Regions from separate parts of the Clostridium sp. CM038 genome, predicted to be linked through region 1. Evidence: riboswitches for the same ligand, from Rfam matches in the RefSeq annotation. Region 1 holds a riboswitch; the other holds the start of a gene.
The links. Region 1 has a riboswitch for S-adenosylmethionine ahead of ACWJKS_RS16910 (methionine ABC transporter ATP-binding protein). Riboswitches for the same ligand answer to the same signal wherever they lie in the genome.
Positions count from the first base shown of each region.

Region 2: another riboswitch for S-adenosylmethionine. It lies ahead of ACWJKS_RS01850 (O-acetylhomoserine aminocarboxypropyltransferase/cysteine synthase family protein); the one in region 1 lies ahead of ACWJKS_RS16910 (methionine ABC transporter ATP-binding protein).

Region 1 covers NZ_CM143651.1:3,687,826-3,696,294, forward strand. The annotation lists gene ACWJKS_RS16875 (YncE family protein) at 1-5, shown strand, start outside; gene ACWJKS_RS16880 (DUF1003 domain-containing protein) at 79-621, shown strand; gene ACWJKS_RS16885 (hypothetical protein) at 727-1,050, opposite strand; gene rbr (rubrerythrin) at 1,251-1,835, opposite strand; gene ACWJKS_RS16895 (alanine/glycine:cation symporter family protein) at 1,984-3,513, opposite strand; gene ACWJKS_RS16900 (MetQ/NlpA family ABC transporter substrate-binding protein) at 3,737-4,540, opposite strand; gene ACWJKS_RS16905 (methionine ABC transporter permease) at 4,591-5,235, opposite strand; gene ACWJKS_RS16910 (methionine ABC transporter ATP-binding protein) at 5,225-6,232, opposite strand; SAM riboswitch class I at 6,350-6,453, opposite strand; SAM riboswitch class I at 6,547-6,665, opposite strand; gene ACWJKS_RS16915 (transglycosylase domain-containing protein) at 7,210-8,469, shown strand, end outside.
Region 2 covers NZ_CM143651.1:411,610-420,078, reverse strand. The annotation lists gene ACWJKS_RS01865 (undecaprenyl-diphosphate phosphatase) at 1-359, opposite strand, end outside; gene ACWJKS_RS01860 (PadR family transcriptional regulator) at 563-892, shown strand; gene ACWJKS_RS01855 (permease prefix domain 1-containing protein) at 894-1,862, shown strand; SAM riboswitch class I at 1,937-2,047, shown strand; SAM riboswitch class I at 2,181-2,292, shown strand; gene ACWJKS_RS01850 (O-acetylhomoserine aminocarboxypropyltransferase/cysteine synthase family protein) at 2,404-3,690, shown strand; gene ACWJKS_RS01845 (homoserine dehydrogenase) at 3,806-5,095, shown strand; gene ACWJKS_RS01840 (zinc ribbon domain-containing protein YjdM) at 5,221-5,562, opposite strand; gene ACWJKS_RS01835 (alpha-amylase family glycosyl hydrolase) at 5,837-6,712, opposite strand; gene ACWJKS_RS01830 (tRNA dihydrouridine synthase) at 7,192-8,163, opposite strand.

The DNA.
Region 1 (8,469 bases):
TCTAAAGGAACATATCTTTAATTTATATCAATTTCCCTATTAAAATAGGGGTACTTAGACAACTAAGGGGGTATTACTATGTCAAATGGAAATGATACTTTAGATACAGAAATAATTGTAAACGAAATATTAGAGCAAGGAGAGATTTTTAACGATATTGAAGAAGATCTATTGCATGACTTAATAGGAAATAAGATATCCAAAGATACTACGATTACTCATAAACAAACTCTTACTTTTGGAAACAAGATGGCTGATAAAATAGCCGCATCAGTAGGCAGCTGGGGTTTTATAATTGCAGCATTAGCAATTATAGGAATATGGATAGTATTAAATATCATCTTAAAGAATTCATTTGATCCCTTTCCATTTATACTTCTTAATCTAGTACTATCGTGTACTGCCGCTATACAAGCACCTGTAATAATGATGAGTCAGAATAGACAGGAAGATAAAGATAGAATAAAATCAAAAAATGATTATAAAATAAATCTGAAATCAGAGTTGATCGTTCAAGATTTGCATAAGAAAATAGATTTATTAATTGAAGATCAAAAAATGTTAGTTAAGAATCAATCTATAATGCTTGAATATATTGAAAGTTTACAAAAAACAAAATAACTGAGTAAAAACCCAAAATTTCTTGAAAGCGATACTCGCATTGTTGATACAAGTTTAGTTCAGTGTTTACTTTAAATCTATTGAATTCATATTTTGAGTTATATTTTAATTTTTAAAATCTTCATCAGATCTATTTTTTATAATTTTTTCAAGTTTGTCTGCACGTTCATTGTAATTACTACCAATTGTGTTTTTAACATAATAAGCAAACCGTTTTTTCATGCCTTTCTCATAGCCAATTCCATCCTCTGGATATTTATGATTGGTAATTTCAATTCCATTCTTACCATTCTTGATATATAGAACTACGGGAATTGCTATTCCACTTTCTAGGATTAGCTTATCTCCCTCTTTAAAATAACCTTCCTTTAATAACCAAATATATATTTTATCTTTATCTTTCCCCTGAACCGTAAATGCACTGTACATTTTCCCTTCTCTTGCTACATTAATATATGTCGTTAAATAATTTACACTGAATATTTATACATTACAACTACCAAGTCAAAGCGTGATATAGAACAACCCCCAAATTAATTAAATCAAAATGGGGGTTGTTTTTATTTTTTATATTAAGAATCCACGAAGGTTGCTACGGCATTTTTAATACTGCATCATTTGAAATGCTATTAATATTTTTCAGAGAATATTTCAAAATATGCTTGAGGATGTACACAAGCTGGGCATATTTTCGGAGCACTTTTTCCCTCAAAAATATAACCACAGTTTCTACATTTCCAAATAACTGATTCTTCTTTATTAAATACTGTATTATTTTCTATATTACTTAATAGTTCTCTATATCTTTCTTCATGATGCTTTTCAACATCAGAAATTTTTCTAAAAACAAACGCGATATCATCAAAGCCTTCCTCCTGTGCAACTTTCGCAAATGCTGGGTAAAGATCTGACCACTCTTCATTTTCTCCATTTGCTGCTGACAATAAATTTGCTTTAGTATCTCCAAGACCTACAGGATATGTGGCATTAATTTCTACCACTTCTCCATTTAAACTTTCATTTAAAAACTTAAAAAATCTTTTAGCGTGTTCTTTTTCATTATCTGCTGTTTCTATGAATATATTAGCTATTTGTACATATCCCTCTTTTTTCGCTATAGATGAATAATAAGTATATCTATTCCTAGCTTGTGATTCACCTGCGAATGATTTCATAAGATTTTCAGCTGTTTTTGTACCCTTTAATGTTTTCATAAAATGCCTCCTTGTTTTTCTACTTAAAGAAAATAATTACCTCTATTAGAGTATACCCTAAATAGTATACTTTGCTTCTTTTAATCCATACTATTTTAAGAAAGTTTACTAAATTACCTATTAATTAAGTTTATTCTAAGTATGTACCTTATTTCCAAACATCAGTATCAACACCAATAGATTTTGATTTGAATTTAGTTCCATCGGTTTTTTTATAATTTTTCAATATTTTTAATGCATAGTTAGACCCAATTAATATAATTGGAACATTTACATAAACTAAAACAATATTTACAAAATCACCTATGTACCATAAATTTGCAAGTTCTAAACCAGCAAGAACTGTTAATGCGCCAAATGGAACAAAGAATAATGCACCAACCAAACGTATTCCCATAATAAATTTCTTATTTCTAGATATTAAATTTGCGGAGACTTCTGCAAACAATATTAAACCGAGCAATGTTGTAAATGCAAACATTCCATAGCATAGCGAAACAATAATTGTAACTGTTCCATCTAATGCAGTACCAGGAACTAAGTATTTGATTGAGGATAGGTAAACTGTAAGTTTAGATGCTTCTATACTCTCCCATGCAACTCCAGCAGTACCTGTCCAAACATGTGCCATAACAATAACAAATCCAGTCATACTACATATTACCATTGTGTCAAGAAAAACTCCTAGACATTGTACAAAACCTTGTTCTGCAGGATGTTTATTCTCCGCTGTCGCAGCCGCCATTGTAATTGTTCCTTGTCCAGCTTCATTGGACATTAACCCACGCTTAATTCCTTGAGCTAAAGCCACACCAAATGCCCCACCAAATAATGCATTGGGCTTAAATGCTCCACCAATCACTTCTTTAAAGAAATACGGAACTTTATCTAAGTTAACTAATATTATTAAAATAACTATAAGTGTATAAATAACTGCCATAATAGGTACCAGTACATCTGTAACTGCAGTAACTCTTTTTATTCCTCCAATTACAGTCAAAAGAACAGTAATTATTAAGACTATTGCTATCCCATAATAAACTGTGGATTGACGTCCAAAGGTTTTTCCAGCTATAGTATCAGCTATTGAACCGAAACTTGTAAATAAATGAAAAGCTTGAGATGGGATAACAAACAGTGCATATATTATAAAAAGTGAAGACAGTATAATACCTACCCACCGTTTATTTCCCAAAATCTTTTGACCATAAAATGGAAGTCCACCCACGAACTCCTTGCCATTTTTCTCTTTAAAAAGCTGTGCAAGTACAGATTCTACAAAAGCCGTGGACATACCAAAGAAAGCTGAAACCCACATCCAAAATAGTGCCCCTGGTCCGCCAACAGATATTGCACCTGTAACCCCCATAATATTACCTGGACCTACACGCATAGCAGAACTTAGTAAAAATGATGCTAATGAACTAACCCCAGTATCTGTTTCCTTTTTTGTAGCAAGAATCTTAATTCCTTTTTTAAATGCCATAACTTGAATAAATCCAGTTTTAAATGTAAGATAAATTCCTGTTCCTAAAAGTAAAATAACTGCAAAGGCAAAATTACCTAAAACCGGGATGTTTTGATACCACTTAAAATTAGTTGGAAATTCCCATAGAAAATCCGCAATAGGAACTATAAAATCAAAAAAATTATTTATTGCTTGAAATAATACACTCATTTTTAAACCTCCATATTATAATGTTATCCTTATTTGCATTTTAGAATTAATTACTCCAAAAATTATTTGCATACGGTAATTATACACTAATAAGGTATAAAATGAATTTTTTAAAAAATAAAAGTATAAAAATGTCGTTAAACTTTATGCTTTACTATAAAAAAATCATCTTACTTTCGACTATTACGCCCAAAGCAAAATGATTAATGGTTTTATATTTTTTTTAGAAAGCAGGAATTATATCTCCTTTATATTTATCTTCAATAATTTTTTTAACTTCTAGAGAATTTAATGCCTTTGAAAGTGCTTCTATATGAGGTTTAGTTTTATCTTCTTTTCTAACTGCAAGCACATTTGCATAAGGCGAATCTTTTGATTCAATTGCTAGTGCGTCTTTTGTCGGATTTAAATTGGCTTCTATTGCAAAATTTGAGTTTATAACTGCTGCATCCACATCTTTTAAAATCCTTGGAAGCTGAGGAGCGTCTAATTCAGTTATTTTAAAATTCTTTTTATTTTCAGTAATATCAAGTTTAGAAATAAGATCTCCACTTTTTAGTTTTAATAGCCCTTCCTTCTCAAGCACTCTAAGTGCTCTTGCTCCATTTGTAGGATCACTTGGAATGGCTATTTTAGCTCCATCTTTTAAATCACTTAGCTTTTTATATTTATTAGAGTACACACCCATAGGTTCAAGATGAACCTTTACAGTATAGTCTAGGTCCACTCCCTTTTCTTTACTAAAGGATTGCAAATAAGGAATATGTTGAAAGAAATTAGCATCTAATTGTCCCTCGGCTAGTGCAGTGTTTGGTGTTACATAGTCAGTAAATTCTACTATTTCGAGAGTATATCCCTCTTTTGCGAGAATCGGCTTTATAGCCTCTAATATTTCTTTATGAGGCACTGGTGACGCACCTACTTTAATGATTTTTTTCTCAGTTACATCCGCCTCTTTTTTTGCTCCACATCCACTCAGTGTAAAAATCACAACTATTGTTAATAATATGCTTAATATTTTTTTCATTTTTAATTTCCTCCTCTTATTTTTCTTTTAATATTTTTATAATTCAAAACTTATTTAATCATTTTTCTGTACAATATATTTCCTAAGGCTTGAATTACTTGCACAACTGCAATTAATATAATTACAGTGTATATCATGATATCTGACTTAAATCTATAGTAACCATATTTTACGGCTACATCTCCAAGTCCCCCTCCACCAATTGTCCCAGCCATAGCTGAGTAACCTATAATGTTTATTATTGTTAACGTAACTCCAAGAACTATAGACGGCATTGCCTCTTTTAACATAACCTTAAATATAATTTGATAGGTTTTTGCACCAAATGACTTAGCTGCTTCAACAATTCCATAATCCACTTCTAAAAGTGCAGATTCTATTATTCTTGCAGCAAAAGGTGCTGCACCAAGCGTTAGAGGAACTATAGCTGCATTAGTACCTATTGTTGTTCCAACTATAAGCTTAGTTAAAGGGAATATAGATATCATTAGTATAATAAACGGAAAAGACCTAAGTACATTTATTACTAAATTTAAGATTTTATAGATTAAAGTGTTTGGCCTTAGGCCAATAGGTCCAGTTATAATTAATCCTACTGCTGAAATAAACCCTAAAATAACTGTAAAAATCGTGGATAATGTTACCATATATATAGTTTCTTTTAGTGCAGGTAATAAAATATCTTTAAATAGCATTTATACTCTCTCCCTTGTGCTTCTCAAGCTGCACAGAATAATTAATGAGCTCCCACTCTATAGATTTTTCATCTAAATAATTTAATATCTTCTTCTTATTCTCTTTACTTGCATTTATTATGAGACTTCCCATTACGTTATCCCTAAATTTTTCAAGCCTGCCCCATACTATTGAAAAATCAATATTTAACTCCCTGGCAATTGATGTTATAAGGCAACTCTGGGTAATTTCCTTTGTAAAAAATATTTTAATGTTATATCCCGTGCTAGGCAGTAATTCTTCCTCTCCCATAAGTGTTTGCATTTCCTTTGTTGGCCTAATAAATAGTTCATCGGTAATGCCATGGCTTTTAATTTCCCCTCCTTCTAAAAGAATAAATTTATTACAAATTTCTTTTACCACTTCCATCTGATGGGTAACTACAATAATTGTTATATTAAATTTGTTATTGATAGCCCTTAAAAGCTCTAATATAGATTTTGTAGTTTTAGGATCTAGTGCAGAGGTAGCTTCATCACAAAGTAATATTTTCGGATTAAGTGAAAGCGCTCTTGCAATTCCAACTCTTTGCTTCTGCCCTCCGCTAAGTTGTTTTACATTGGTGTTTGCTTTATCCTTAAGTCCTACTAACTCTATTAAGCTATCTACTCTTTTTTTAATAAAATTTTTATCGTTTCCCCATATTTCTAGTGGAAATGCTATGTTTTCAAAAACATTTTTACTGTTAATAAGATTAAAACTTTGAAATATTATGCCTACATTTTTCCTAAACTCGCGAAGTTCTTTCAAACTTAGCTGTTTCACCCCTTTTTCCATTATATTAATGGTACCTGTATCATAGGTTTCAAGCCCATTAAAGCATCTAAGTAAAGTGGATTTACCAGCTCCACTGTGACCAATAACACCATAAATATCACCTTCCTCCACTGTAAATGAAACATCATTTAACACTTTAACCCCTGAAAAACTTTTACTTACACCTCGAACTTTAATCATGATATCCCTTCTCCTTTTCATTTCTTATAATTCATCTTTACCTTTTGATCCTTTCTTTAAACATCACTCTAAAAAAATAGAGCCCAAGAATAAACTTGGGCACTACTTCCAAACTTATTCTTATCTTGCAGCAATGCTGCAGGAATTAACACCATGTATCATAATATGATACTGGTTGTCGGGGTTCATAGGGCCAGTCCCTCCACCTCTCTTGATAAGACACTATTAAATTTTATTTACATCTATTCAAAAAAACAAAAACCTCTTTCATCATTATATAATGATGAAAGAGGTATAAAATTACAAAGACACCTCTCTCATCTTCCGCTAATTTACAATGAAATTAACGCAGGATTTAGCACCTATTCAGACAATACGTCTGATGGTTGCCGAGATGTCATCGGGCCAGTCCCTCTATCTCTCTTGATGAGAATTAACTTATTTATTAAATTAGATTTATAATATCACTATATGAATGCTATGTAAAGAAGTTTTTATATACACCTTCTCCAAACATCATACAACTGTCTAATGATGTTTCATCATAATATATATTTTGTTCATACTTTATATATAACATAAATATTCATGTTACATTATTTATGTTATAATATATTGTAATAATTATATTGTTCTAGGAGGATACATTGTATGGCTAATGTTTGAAATGCCAATAAGAAATAATTAACATCAATAGAAATCACATCATATAACTTGGTGTTATTGACAAAATTGTAAAATAATTGTATTATACACACATAAACTAAGCACTTTTTTAATAGTATAAGAGAGACCCATAAGGTCTCTTTTATGTGACCTAGTATTAGAATTCAGTAATAACAATTGAATATAGGACTAAAAACAGGAAAATACTTATGGCGACCAAGTAAGCCCCCCCCTTTACGTATGTATGAAGCGTGGTCATCCAGGGCTAACCCTGGACATTTTTTGTATAATAAAAAAAGGAGGAGATATTAATGGATGATAATCAAAATGTAGAACCCATAAAAATAGCACCGGTTAAAAAGAAACTTTGGAAAAAAATCGTTAAAGGTTTATTGATATTTTCTGCAATAATTTTCGTATCGGCTACGATAACTTTAGGATATGGTTATATTAAATATGGTCCTAAAATAGAGGCAACTATAAAAGATGCTAACAATATAGCACAAACCATAAACGAAACCTCCTTTAATACCCGAAAACCAACACAATTTTTTGATACTAATGGTAAACTATTAAAAGAATTTAAGACCAATACATATTATTACACAAAAGAAGCAGACTTAAATCCCTATGTAGGTAAAGCTGTCACTTCAATAGAAGACCAAAGATTTTATAAACATGGTGGTATAGATTATAAAGGTATAAGGAGAGCTGTCTGGGTATATATAAAATCCAAGGGAGCTATCGTACAAGGTGGTTCAACAATAACGCAACAACTTGCAAGAAATGTATTCCTTACATTTGACGTAACCTTGTCGAGAAAATTGGAAGAGTCTGTTATAGCAAATAAATTAGAAGAAAGATATTCAAAAGATCAAATATTAGAGTTTTATGTAAATAATATAAACTTCGGCAATGGATGCTATAGTATTGAAAGTGCTTCCCAATTTTACTTTCAAAAGAATAATAAGGATTTAGATTTATCTCAAATAGCTATGCTTGTTTCAATACCTAATAATCCATCTGTTTATAACCCCGTGACTCAGCTGGACAATGTTATAAAGAGGAGAGACTTAGTCTTAGATAAAATGCTAAGCTTAGAACAAATTTCACAAAATGATTTTGATACAGCAAAAGCAGAAGTTATTAAATTAAATATTAAACCTCGTACAGCACCTGAACCTATGAGCTATGATATTCAATATGCTGTTCACAATGCAACCTTAAAGTTAATGGAGCAAAATGGTTTCGTTTCTAAATATTCTTTTAGTAATGATAATGATAGAAACACTTATTTCACTAAGTATAATGATGAATATGAGTCTAAAGAAAAACAACTTCTTAGTGGAGGATATAGAATAGATACATCTATTGATACTGCAAAACAAGAAAAATTACAAAGTGTAGTAGATAGTCATTTGGCTCAATATACAAGCACCAATAACAAAACAGATTTATATGAAAAGCAAGGTGCAAGCGTTACTATAGATAATAATACTGGAGAAGTAGTAGCTATAGTTGGAGGTAGAAGCCAAGATGGTAACACCTTTAACAGAGCCTTCTTAGGTGTA
Region 2 (8,469 bases), 850 kb from region 1:
TCTGGTGTAAACAGTAGTTTTATTTTGTCGTATAATACTACTACTGCAATTCCCATTGGAATAGATGCCGTAATAACATTTATACCAAATCTGAATCCTTTCTTTCCCTTTTTTCCTTTACTAAATATAAACTTAAAAAATTCTATTATACTTTCGCTAATCTTCTCCCAATACAAAACAACAACTGCCATTATTGCTCCAAGTTGGATTACAACTTGAAACATCTTTGCAAATTCTCCCTCAAACCCAATTGCCCATCCAATCAATATCATATGTCCTGTAGACGATACTGGGATAAATTCAGTTACCCCTTCTACTATTGCTATTATAATTGCTTTTAATAAAAATATTATGTCCATAACTCACCATTCCTTACAATTTAATTATTACTGTATATAGTTTATCATAATAATCTATAAGGTACCATCTTCAAAACTTACTGTAATATGACATCTATGCAAGTTTTAAAAAATGCTTTACCTGTCGTAGTAATTGTGTTATTCTTAAATTACTACGACAGACAAAGTACTACAGATGCAGTAAAATTAAAGGAGGATATAATTTGATAAGCAGCGATGTAATTCGAGGATATAATGATACGATTATTCTTTTTATGCTTCAAGATGGCGAATCCTACGGGTATGAAATATCAAAAAACATCAGAAAATTATCAGAGGAGAAGTATGTTATGAAAGAGACCACACTCTATTCAGCATTCAACCGTCTTGAGAAGAATGGATATATCGAATCTTTCTATAAAGACGAAACCTTTGGTAAAAGACGCACATATTATAAAATCACCCCCGTAGGTTTAACCTACTATAAAGAAAAATGTGAAGAATGGAGCTTAACAAAAGAAGTTATTAATAAATTTATTAAGGAGAGGGATTAAAATGGAAACTATAAAAAATTATTTAGATAATATGTTTAAAGTCCTACCAAGAACAAATCAGACGGTCAAATTAAAAAACGATTTATTATGGAATATGGAAGAAAAATATAACGAGAATAAGAATGATGGAAAATCAGAAAATGAGGCCATTGGTATTGTAATTTCAGAATTTGGCAATATTGACGAATTAATTGATGAACTCGGCATCGAACATATGAAAGATGATGTTATACTTAAAACCATTACACAGGAAGATGCAGATAATTTTATGGCTGAAAAAAAGAGATCTGGCTTATTGTTGGGTATTGGTGTTTCTTTATGTATTGTAGCAACGGCTATATTAATATTAATTACCACTCTCGTAGATAATGGCATTCTCGGTAAAGGTATTTCAAAAAATTTCAGCGATATGTTTGGTATTATTCCACTATTTATTCTACTTGTACCTGCTATAGCTTTATTCATTTATTCCGGTATAAAGCTAGAAAAATACAAGTATCTACAAAGCGGTTTTGATTTGCCTCCTCATGTAAAAGTAATTGTAAATCAAAAAAATAATGCTTTTGCATCAACCCATATGATATCTGTAATAACAGGTGTGTGCATATGTGTCATATCACCAGTTGCACTTTTTGTATCATCTGCTTTTGGCGACAATGCATCTAGCTACGGAGTAGTTGTTTTACTTGTGATGATTGCTATTGCCGTTTTCCTCTTTATATATTTTGGAAATATTAAGCAGAGTTTTAGTATTCTTTTACAGATTGGTGACTTTTCAAAAGAAAAAACTGAAGATAATAAACTTATTGGTGCAGTTGCTGCTATCGTATGGCCATTAGCAATCTGTATCTTCCTTGTCAGTGGATTAGTTTTTAATCTATGGCACATTAATTGGATTATATTCCCTATCGTTGGCATTTTATTTGGTATGTTCAGTGCAGCATATAGTATTATAAAAGGGCATAATTAAAATAATTTTATCTTTTAAAAAAGTATTGACAATTGTTTTTATGAGTAATATACTAAATACTAATAACTGAATACAACTTATCCAGAGTGGCAGAGGAACTGGTCCGATGAAGCCCGACAACCAGCATTCTTATTCGAATGTAGTGGTGTCAATTCCTGCAGATTGTAAAATCTGAAAGATAAGGATGTTAGCAAATTTTATGATACAATTTTATTGTTTATTAAAGTTAACTATTGCTACTTTCCTTATAGGAAAGTAGCTTTTTTTCTTCCCCAAAAATCTAAATAAATAATGTACTAAATACTAACAACTAAATATAACTTATCCAGAGCGGCAGAGGGACTGGCCCGATGATGCCCGACAACCAGCATTTTTAAAAGAAGTGCAATGGTGTCAATTCCATCAGATTGTAAAATCTGAAAGATAAGGACGATAGCAAATTTTATGATACAATTTTATTGTTTAATAAAATTAATCATGCTGCTTTCCTTATAGGAGAGCAGCTTTTTTTTGAAAAATAATTATAAAAGGAGAAATTAATATGAGTGAGCGAAAATTAAGTTTTGAAACATTACAGGTACATGCAGGGCAGGTTCCAGATCCTACTACAGGATCAAGAGCAGTTCCAATTTATCAAACATCATCTTATGTTTTTAAAAATGCAGATCATGCAGCAAATTTATTTCAATTAAAAGAAGAAGGAAATATATATTCAAGAATAATGAACCCAACTACAGACGTTTTTGAAAAAAGAGTAGCCGCTCTTGAAGGCGGAGTAGCAGGACTTGCTACAGCTTCAGGAATAGCTGCAACATTCTATGCAATACTTAATGTAGCAAATTCAGGTGATGAAATAGTAGCTGCAAGCACTCTATATGGTGGTACTTATGAACTATTTAATGTTACTCTTAGAAAACTTGGAATTAACGTAACATTTGTTGATCCAGATGATCCTGAAAATTTTAGAAAAGCTATCTCGAATAAAACAAAAGCACTTTATGCTGAAACAATGGGAAACCCAAAAATAAACGTTCTAGATATAGAGGCAGTAGCGAATATTGCTCATGAAAATAAAATACCCCTTATTATTGACAATACCTTTGCAACTCCATTCCTTTGTCGTCCAATTGAGTATGGTGCAGATGTAATTATTCATTCAGCAACAAAGTTCATTGGAGGACATGGAACTACTATTGGTGGAATTATAGTTGATGCTGGTAAATTTGATTGGGCAGCAAGCGGTAAATTCCCTGATTTTACAACTCCGGATAAAAGTTATAATGGAATAGTATATGCTAATTTAGGTGCTCCAGCATTTGCTTTGAAAGCTAGAGTTCAACTTTTAAGAAACACCGGTGCTACGCTTAGCCCTCAAAGTGCATTTTTATTTCTTCAAGGTTTGGAGTCATTATCATTAAGAGTTGAGAGACATGTAGCAAACGCTAGGCAAGTTGTTAAATTTTTGAGTAAGCATCCAAATGTTTCATGGGTAAATTATCCTGAACTTGAAGGGAGCAAATATAAAGAATTAGCTAAAAAATACCTACCAAAGGGCGCAGGATCAATATTCACTTTTGGAATAAAAGGTGGCCTTGAATCTGGAAAGAAATTTATTAATAGTGTAGAATTATTTTCGCTGCTTGCAAATGTTGCAGATGCAAAATCTCTAGTAATTCACCCCTCAAGCACAACTCATGCAGAGCTTAACGCAGAGGAGCAAAAATCTGCTGGAGTTACTTCAGATTTGATAAGACTTTCAATTGGTGTTGAGGGTATCGATGACATTATATACGATTTGACGCAAGCTCTAGAAAAATCTATTCAATAAAAAGTTAATAATTCTTTGGCAGTTGGTTTCAAAATAAGGTCTTGTTCCTAACTATATTCCTCCATCACCTTAGATGACGGAGGAATAACTTTAAAGTTTAGAAAGGAAAACTAATATGAAAAAGGTAAAAATAGCGATTTTAGGTTTTGGAAATGTTGGGACAGGTGTATGGAAAATACTTCAGGAAAATAAAAAAGAAATAATGAAACGTTCAAATTATGAAATAGAAGTTGCTAAAATACTTGTAAAAGATATAAATAAAAAAAGAGATGTCAAAGCACCTAATGGCCTATTAACAGATAACATTGATGATATTATAAATGATGAAAGTATAAAAATTGTGGTTGAACTTATTGGTGGATGCGATAAATCTAAAGAGTATATGATACGCGCAATGAAATCTAAAAAACATATTGTAACTGCTAATAAATTAGTTATCGCGAACTGGGGCGAAGAGTTATTTAAAACAGCGGAGAAAGAAAACGTATTGTTTTATTATGAAGCAAGTGTGGCTGGTGGAATTCCAATAATACGCGAGATTAATGAGAGCCTTACAGCCAATAGGATTGAGCAGATAATTGGAATTATAAATGGAACAACTAATTACATATTAAGCAAAATGACAATGGATGGGATTAGCTTTGATGAAGCGCTAAAAGAGGCGCAAGAAAAGGGTTATGCTGAAGCGGACCCAACCTCTGATGTTGATGGCTTTGACGCTGTATATAAGCTTGCGATAATGTCTTCTCTAGCATTTGGAACTAAGGTAGATCATGATTGTATTTATAGAGAAGGAATAAGAAGAATTAGTGACATAGATATAGAATATGCTAAAAAACTTGGTTATTCAATAAAACTTTTAGCAATAGCTAAAGAAGTAAATAACAAATTAGAGCTAAGAGTACATCCAACCCTAATACCTTCGAGCCACCCAATGGCAAATGTAGCCGATGCATTTAATGCTATTATGATAAAAGGAAATGCAGTTGGAGAGTTAATGCTATATGGAAAAGGCGCTGGAGCTTTTCCAACTGGAAGTGCAGTTGTAGGTGATATAATATCCATATTAAGAAATAATGTAAATCCTTATGACTTATTAGACCTAAGTGACAAGACTGATTTTAAAGAAGTGAAAAAATCAGAAGAAAATGAATCAGAATTCTATATTAGACTTAATGTTAAAGATACAGTAGAAGTTTTAGGAGATACAGCGAAAATATTTGGGAAAAACAATGTCAGCATTATGTCCGTTACTGGAGATGTAAGGCACGATGATCATGGACCACTAGGATTTATTACACATAAAAGTTCAGAAAAAAACATAAGAATTTCATTAGAAAAAATAAAAGAACTAGAAAACGTCAACAAAATAGAAAGTATAATAAGGATGGAATCATTTTATTAAACTTATTCTCCTTTTAGTATTTATATATAAAAACACCCCATCAGATGAATTTTACAACTTTTTTAGTTATAATCATTCAATGGGGTGAAGTTCACTACTTCGGTTCTATTACATTAAACCTTGATTTATACCTTTTTAACAAATTCAGATTTTAATTCCATAGCTCCAAACCCATCAATTTTGCAATCAATATTATGATCTCCATCAACCAACCGTATATTTTTTACTTTTGTACCTTTTTTTATGGCTAATGGACTTCCTTTTACTTTAAGGTCTTTGATTATTGTTACAGAATCACCATCGTTTAATACATTTCCATTTGCATCTTTGATAATCCTTTTCTCTTCACTACTTTCTGTTTCTAATTCTAAAGTCCATTCATGAGCACATTCAGGGCAAACAAAAATACTTCTATCTTCGTAAGTGTATTCTGAATTACATTTTGGGCAATTTGGCAAATCAGCCATAATTTCATTTCCTCCATTCGTTATTGTTAACTCTAATATATAAGAATTATTGTCAATTTTCTTTTTACAACTTCATAAGAATAGAAATTACAAAGTTAAAATTCACAAAAAAAAATATAGGGAGTTCCTTATATGCTTATATACTATCATAGTCTCCTCATATTGACAAACCTTCCTCCGCCCTCTCCTTAAAGTCCCTTTTTTCTATTAATCATTTTTTACATACAAGTTTTTTAAAAGCAAGTCTAATTTCAAAAATAACCATAGCAGTCATTTATCTTGCCAAATTAATATTTTTAATATTTTCCATTTTCCATAAATCTGAATATGCCCTAATATAAAATAATACATTACTTTCTTTATGATTTTTTAATAGTAAACCCCATTTTGATGTTATCACATTATCATCCATGCTTTTAGTAAATCCCCAGCTTTCCTCGGTGTCATGGGACATTACATAAATAACCATCTTGCTCTGGTCGGTTGCATCACCATCAGTTAACACATTGATAAAAGGTGTATACTTGTTTAATAGTTCTTTACTGGATTCAATACATTCAGCATAGTTGAACATATCTTTAAATTCACCAAATACCCTTGTCCAAAAGTAACTTCCTTCACTTTCTAATGCAAAATGCTTACCCATGTCGATTCTGAACCCACCCACTCCACAATTCCTTAGTTCTTTTAAAAAATTTATATAAATTTTTTGTAATTCTACATCATTGTAATTGAGCATTGGTAATCCAAAAGCACCATTAACAATTGCATTTCTATTGCCATAATCCACTGTATTTTTTGCGTTAGTCCAAAATTTGGGGTTATCTAGTAGGTTTTGATCTACGGTTTGACTTGGTATTAGCTTTCCACTCTCATCACCCGCTAAATGTCGTAACACTACGTCAACGATGATTTTAATTCCTATTTTATTAGCTTTATAACATAATTCTGTTAAATCCTCCTTTGTTCCACTTCTATTACCTATTTTAAATGATAGCGGTTGATAGTATGTCCACCATTCATCTCCTTTTTTGCAAGGTTGCACGGGAGTAACCTGTATGGATGTATAGCCACACTCTTTTACTTTATCTAAAATTCTAGTTATATCTGAGATTTTCCATTGAAAACAGTGCAATATTATTTCTCTCATATTATGTCCTTTCATTAATCATTTATTTTATAATGTATTTAAACATTTATTTACTCTCCAACCATTTAACCCATTTTCAGCTTAAATCATCACCTTCGTAACTGTTCATCTTCCTCAAGCTGCAACATTAATTAAATTATTACTATTACTATCAGATAATTTTTACAGGAAATAAATTTAACATAATGTAGTTCCTATAGATAATGATGTACTTAATTACCATTAAATATACATAGAATAATTTTTCAAAAAAATATAAAACACCTGATGTATAACACCAAGTGCATTTTGCAGTGAAAAGAATTTAAATACAAAATTTATAGTGGACTATAAGAAAACCCCCGACTAAAATTAATTAGTCGAGGGTTTTACTGATGGAGGCGATGCTTAACCTTTAAAACCCACCAATAATATAAAATTATTTTATTATATCCTCTTGCTCTTCTTAATCATACTTATTTAATAGAAGACATCCATATTTAATATTGATTATTAAATAATCCAGCCCCTTCTATGATTTCCTGCTCCGTAAATAAACTTAAGACAGCTTCATTATAATCACTTAAATTTTGTGACTTCTTTATTTTCTTAGCATATTTTTTATTATCTGAAAACATATAAATCATATACCCCCATAGCTCTTTCATTCTAAATATTGCATTTCTATCTTCATCAAATAATTCTATATATTTATTTAAAATTTCATCATGAAAATCTTTTAGTACTTGTTTATCTATATTAGTATTAGTATTATTTTTAATCTCATTTATTAACCTTGGATTAGCTAGTATCCCTCTTCCTAGCATTACTGCTTTTACCTCTGGAAAAGCTTTCATTAGCTTATTATGATCATCAATAGTGAAAATATCCCCATTATAACATACTGGATTGGTGCTTAAAGATAATGCATCTTTAAATACCTGTAAATTAGGTTTATTTCCATAAAAATCTTTTTGTATTCTCGGATGGATAATTAATTCTTCTAAAGGATATTTATTGTAAATTTTTATTAGCTCATAAAATTCCTCTGAACTATCTTTTCCTATTCTAGTTTTTATAGAAATCTTCATATCATCTATTTTAAATATTTCATCTAAAAACATATCAAGTTCTTCCCTTTTGGCTAGAAATCCCGAGCCTCTATTTTTTGAAACAACCGTTCCAGCAGGACATCCTAAATTTAAATTAACCTCCTTATAACCTAATTGTTGTAATTTTCTAGAAGTAATAATAAACCCTTCTGAATCGTTAGTAAGTATTTGCGGAACTATATTCATCCCTTTATTATTTTCAGGCAAAACATCTCTTAATTCTTTAGACTTAAGACTTCTACTTTTATTTGTAACAATAAAAGGTGTAAAGTATTTATCAATATTATTAAAAAATTTTTCATAAGAATTTCTATATATGTATCCCGTAATTCCTTCCATTGGTGCTAAATAATATTTCATTTAATAACCCCTTTATAACTATTCTAAAAAACATTATATCAGCATTCTTTTTTCTTAACTACTTAATATTAATTAATTATATTTTCTTTCCAGTAACCAAAGGCAAAACATAGCAAACAATTTTGCAGACATTGTCTGCAAAATCTGTTGATTATAAAGAGGTTTAAAAACTCCTATTACGTTAAATAAGTAGCTAGTAAACGCACTAAGTTTTTCTAGCTACTTACTTAATATATTATTTATCCAACTTGGCATATTTTAAATTCTTTAATGAGGAATGGTACCTTCTTTCAATGGTATCCTCGC